Regions from separate parts of the Pantoea sp. NSTU24 genome, predicted to be linked through region 2. Evidence: predicted binding sites of a transcription regulator. Region 2 holds the regulator's gene; the other holds the start of a gene.
What was found. The regulator PhoB, encoded in region 2, activates phosphate uptake and scavenging genes when phosphate is short. The targets are predictions, from matches to a motif close to CTGTCATAAAACTGNCNNAT.
Positions count from the first base shown of each region.

Region 1 (2,933 bases), 3.1 Mb from region 2:
CGTCATAAAGAAGACGCCGGTCGCGCCACGGTTGCCGCGGAAGACTTTGTCCGACATCCAGCCGCACAGCAGCGTTCCCGGAATTCCCGCATATTCATACAGGAAGTAAGCCCACGAAGACTTATCCAGCGTAAAGTGTTTCACTTCGCGCAGGTAGGTCGGCGACCAGTCTAGAATGCCGTAACGCAGCAGATAGACAAACACGTTGGCCAGCGCGATGTACCATAGCAGCTTATTCGGCAGCACATATTTCATGAAGATCTGTTTTGCCGTCAGCTCCTCTTCATGGCTGGCGTCATAGTCGGGCGGGTAGTCGTTTTTGTACGCTTCAATCGGTGGCAGACCACAGGACTGGGGTGTATCACGCATCAGCGCAAAGGCCAGAATCGCAATCGCAATGGCACCGAAAGCGGGCATATAGAGTGCCGCCTTCCAGTCGTTAAACCATGCCATCCCGAGCAGAAACAGCAGCGGCGGAATACCGCCACCCACGTTATGCGCACAGTTCCAGACCGAGACAATCCTGCCGCGCTCCTTCTGTGACCACCAGTGCACCATGGTGCGTCCGCAGGGCGGCCAGCCCATGCCCTGGAACCAGCCGCAGATAAACAGCAGCACGAACATCACCATGATGCTGGAGGTCGCCCAGGGAACGAACCCCATGATCAGCATGACCGCGGCGGCCAGAATCAGCCCGGCAGGTAAAAAGACGCGCGGGTTGGAGCGATCAGAGACAGATCCCATGATGAACTTGGAAAAGCCATAGGCAATAGAAATGCCCGACAAGGCAAAGCCCAGGTCACCGCGTGAAAAACCCTGCTCGACCAGATAGGGCATGGCGAGGGCAAAGTTTTTTCTGACCAGATAGTAGGCCGCATAACCAAAAAAGATCCCGATGAAAATTTGCCAGCGCAGACGACGGTAGAGAGGATCAATGCGATCCTCTGCCACCTGCGGCTGGCGTGGTGCAGGTTTAAAAATACTCAGCATCAGTGAGGCCCTCCAGGGCACATTATGGTTTTAATTCCCAGCAGGTTGGGGCAGGACGTGGATAAAACGAAATGGACAAAAGATGTTCCATTTCGCGCAAAGAATAGTGTTAGTTGCACCACGTTACTGTGATGAATGACACATTTGTTACAGTTTTATTACAGTTGAGAGCGAAAGTAATCACGGCATGGATTATTTCGCGCATTTTATCTGGCTGAAAACCGATTCCATCGACAGTTATGTCAGGACGTGTAAATGGCCACCGAAGCAGGCAATCCAGTCGCCTGGTTTGTGACCGGATGTCAACCAGATTTTACAGTCTCGCGGCGGCACATTGTTTACACTGGCGGCCTGTTAATTTCGGGGTTGTTACCGTGTTCTTACTGATTATTACCACTATTCTGTGGGCCTTCTCGTTCAGCCTGATTGGTGAATATCTCGCCGGTCAGGTGGATAGCTGGTTCTCTGTGCTGATGCGACTGGCGCTGGCTGCGCTGGTGTTTTTACCCTTTCTGCGCTGGCGCGGCTATCGTCCGTCAACGCTGCTGCTTTACATGCTGGTGGGGATGCTGCAGCTGGGGGTCATGTACCTGCTGAGTTTCGAAGCCTATCTCTACCTCAGCGTGTCGGAGTTCCTGCTGTTTACGGTGATGACGCCCCTCTATGTGACGCTGATTTATGACCTGATCAGTCGTCGCCGCCTGCGCATTGGCTACCTCTTCAGTGCGCTGCTGGCCGTGGCCGGGGCCGCGATTATCCGTTATGACAAAGTCAGCGATCATTTCTGGTTGGGTCTGCTGCTCGTGCAGCTCGCCAACATCTGCTTCGCGGCGGGAATGGTAGGGTATAAGCGTCTGCAGGAGACCCGTCCTATGCCGCAGCACACCGCCTTCTCCTGGTTTTATCTGGGCGCGGTCGCGATCGCGGTGATCGCCTGGTCCGCCTGGGGTAATCCGCAGAAACTGCCAACCACTTCACTGCAGTGGGGCATTCTGGTCTGGCTGGGCGTAGCCGCGTCCGGTCTTGGCTACTTTATGTGGAACTACGGGGCGACGCAGGTTGATGCCGGCACGCTGGGCATCATGAACAATATGCACGTTCCCGCCGGACTGCTGGTCAATCTGGCTATCTGGCAGGAGAAACCGCACTGGCCGAGCTTTATTGCGGGGGCACTGGTGATCGTCGCCTCGCTATGGGTGCACAGGCGCTGGGTGGTCGGGCGGAATGATCGGACATAAGCCGAAAGGGGCGCGCTGAAACAGAGGATAAGCCAGCGTTGAGAGCGGCGACGGAGGGAACGGCCGCCGCGGCTGGCACATCTGATCGCGACGGAATCTTATCGTCCTGTGCATCGGCCGGGCCTGAGAGGGCCGGGCCGTACAGCCCGGGGCCGGTTTTCTTTGCGATTTAAGCCCGGTATCTGACCGTGCAATGAACCCGTGTGAACGACAACAGACCTCAAGCGGGTTTCCCGCTCGCAGGGCGCTGAATCATCGCCAGACCTTTCAGGAAGTTACGCAGAATCTGGTCGCCACACTCGCGGTAGTTTTTATGGTCAGGTTTGCGGAAAATCGCGCCCACTTCCGCCTGCGAAACCGTAAAGTTCGCCCGCTTCAGCACCTCAGGGATGTCGGTCGTTTTCAGATCGAACGCGATACGCAGCTTCTTCATGAAGATGTTGTTGGTCATTTTGCGCTCAATGGAGGGCACAGGGGCGTCCTCATTTTTACCGCGACGGTAGAAAATCAGGCCATTCAGAAAATAACCCATCAGCACGTCGGGGCAGGGACGAAACGCAGCGTCATCCTCTTTTTTCAGCCATGCCTGGATATCTGTCAGAGGGACGTCACACTCTGCCAGCGCAAAAATCTCCACCATTTTCGCATCGCTCAGGTTAAGCATGTAGCGCACGCTGCGCAGAATATCGTTGTTAGTCATGGTGA
Region 1 is NZ_JBKIWZ010000001.1:3,426,919-3,429,851, forward strand. Features, by position in the region: gene glpT (glycerol-3-phosphate transporter) at 1-990, opposite strand, end outside; gene ACLHDD_RS16305 (carboxylate/amino acid/amine transporter) at 1,365-2,228, shown strand; gene ACLHDD_RS16310 (DUF1456 family protein) at 2,449-2,928, opposite strand.
Region 1: the regulator PhoB is predicted to act here: its motif matches at 1,135-1,154, upstream of glpT (glycerol-3-phosphate transporter).

Region 2 (2,933 bases):
AGGATCTTCATTGGGTCTCTTCCATGGCGGCCAGCGTCTGGCGGAACAGGGTAGTCATCTCGTCGATCTGTGTGTCATCCAGCGCTTCATCCAGCGCCAGGCGGCGGGCGAAGACCTCTTCCACCTTCAGCTCATTCAGGGTTTCATTGTCGAGCCGCGCCAGACTCTGCTGCCGCTGTTCACGGCTGCGGCGCAGAAGCAGAACCTCCACCGGCAGCGCGGCGGTCAGGCTCTCGACCTGCCGCTGCAGGTCGCTGAGATACTCCTGGGTGGTGACCTCAATGTCGAGCCAGATGGGCTTCGCCTGCGGATCCGTGCTGAAGGTATTGAGCTGGTCGGCAATCTGCGCCAGCGATCCCTTCAGCATCCGCATCGGCTGCGTCTGCGGCACCACCAGCGGCGTGACGGATTGCAGGCCGCTGGCCGCGAGCTCCAGCAGAAAGACGCTTTTTTCGCTGCCCAGTTCATCAAAACTCAGCGGAATCGGCGAGCCGCTGTAGCGGATATGCTCGCTGCCCGCGACGCGCTGGGCGCGGTGGATATGCCCCAGTGCAATATAGTCAGCTGCCGGAAAGGCGCTGGCGGGGAAGGCGTCCAGCGTACCGATATAGATGTCGCGCACCGAATCGCTCTGGCTGACGCCGACGGTAGTGAGATGGCCTGTCGCGATGACTGGCAGCGCATGGCCCAGCGCCTGTGCGGCGGCGAAACGCTGCTGATAGTGACTGGCGATCGCCTCCAGCAGCGAGGTCTGCTTATCCCGGCCCGACTGGCCCGCCCGGCTGCGCAGGATATCGCGCGGACGCAGATAGGGGATGGCGCACAGCAGCGCGCCCGGTTCGCCCTGGCGGGTAGTGAGCAGCAGCACGTCGTCATTTTCCTGCGGCGTGGCGATCACCCGCGTATTAAGGCAGGCGAGCAGTTCACGCGACTCATTCAGCGTGGCCACGGAGTCGTGGTTGCCCGCCAGCACGACCAGCTGGCAGCCCGTGGGCTGCAGCGCCACCACAAAGCGGTTGAACATCTCGCGGGCATAGCTGGGCGGCGTTCCGGTGTCGAACAGATCGCCCGCGATAATCAGCGCATCCACCTGATGCTGTTCAATCTGGATCAACAGCCAGTCGAGAAACGCCTGATGTTCCGCCGCCCGGCTTTTGTTATAGAAGAACTGCCCCAGATGCCAGTCCGCAGTATGAATAATGCGCATGATAAATCCCTGCCGTTGTGATTCGCCCGGCGATTATACGGGCTCTGCGGCCAAAGCAAAAAAATGTCGTGGCCCTGTCATAAATGATTTTCAAGCAGGTTACAGGCAGGTTATGTTTTTCATAAAAGTGTCACAAAACTGACGCATAATGGCGCCGCGAATCTCAGTGACAGCCGTCATAATCTGCAGGAGTAATAATGGCTAAGCGCATTCTGGTTGTGGAGGATGAAGCCCCCATCCGCGAAATGTTGTGTTTTGTTCTGGAGCAGAACGACTATCAGCCGATTGAGGCGGAAGATTATGACAGCGCCGTGGGCAAGCTGATTGAACCCTGGCCCGACCTGATTTTGCTGGACTGGATGTTACCTGGCGGCAGTGGTATCCAGTTTATCAAACACCTGAAACGCGAAGCGATGACGCGCGATATCCCGGTGATGATGCTCACTGCGCGCGGCGAAGAGGAAGATCGGGTTCGCGGGCTGGAAGTGGGCGCCGATGATTACATCACCAAGCCGTTTTCACCGAAAGAGCTGATGGCGCGAATTAAAGCGGTGATGCGGCGTATTTCGCCAATGGCCGTGGAAGAGGTGATTGAAATACAGGGGCTTAGTCTGGATCCCTCTTCACATCGCGTCATGTCCGAAAGCACGCCACTGGAGATGGGCCCCACCGAATATAAGCTGCTGCACTTCTTTATGACCCACCCGGAACGGGTTTACAGCCGCGAACAGCTGCTCAACCATGTCTGGGGGACCAATGTCTATGTGGAAGATCGCACGGTCGATGTTCATATTCGCCGTTTACGTAAAGCGCTGGAAGTCTCCGGCCACGATCGCATGGTACAAACCGTTCGTGGAACAGGGTATCGTTTCTCTGCCCGCTACTAAACGGAGCTGTTACCGTGCTGGAACGCCTCTCCTGGAAGAGATTACTCGCAGAACTGCTGCTGGCCTGCCTGCCCGGGCTGCTGCTGGGCCTGCTGTTCGGCGGTCTGTCCTGGTGGCTGCTGCTGAGCGTGCTGACGGTGCTGTTGTGGCATTTTCACAATCTCATGCGGCTGTCGCACTGGCTGTGGCTTGACCGGACCATGACGCCGCCCACCGGGCGTGCCAGCTGGGAGCCGCTGTTTTATGGCCTCTATCAGATGCAGCTGCGAAACCGGCGGCGGCGGCGTGAACTGGGTAATCTGATTAAGCGCTTCCGCAGCGGGGCCGAGTCGTTGCCGGATGCCGTGATTCTGACCACCGAAGAGGGGACCATTTTCTGGTGCAATGGACTGGCGCAGCAGCATCTTGGCCTGCGCTGGCCGGAAGATAATGGCCAGAATATCCTCAACCTTCTGCGTTATCCGGAATTCTCACGCTACCTCCGTCAGCGTGATTTTGATAAGCCGCTGACGCTGGTACTCAACAACAAACTGCACATGGAATTTCGCGTGATGCCCTACAGCGAGGGGCAGTGGCTGCTGGTGGCGCGCGACGTCACGCAGATGCATCAGCTGGAAGGGGCCCGGCGCAACTTCTTTGCCAACGTCAGCCATGAATTGCGCACACCGCTCACGGTGCTGCAGGGCTATCTGGAAATGATGAATGACGCGGTGATGAGCGAGCCTTCACGCAGCAAGGCGCTACACACTATGTCGGAGCAGACACGGCGGATGGACAGTCTGGTTAAGCAGTTGCTGACGCTGTCACGTATCGAGGCCGCGCCGGCCATCGATCTGAAA
Region 2 is NZ_JBKIWZ010000001.1:313,872-316,804, forward strand. Features, by position in the region: gene ACLHDD_RS01430 (AAA family ATPase) at 1-11, opposite strand, end outside; gene sbcD (exonuclease subunit SbcD) at 8-1,207, opposite strand; gene phoB (phosphate response regulator transcription factor PhoB) at 1,405-2,094, shown strand; gene phoR (phosphate regulon sensor histidine kinase PhoR) at 2,109-2,933, shown strand, end outside.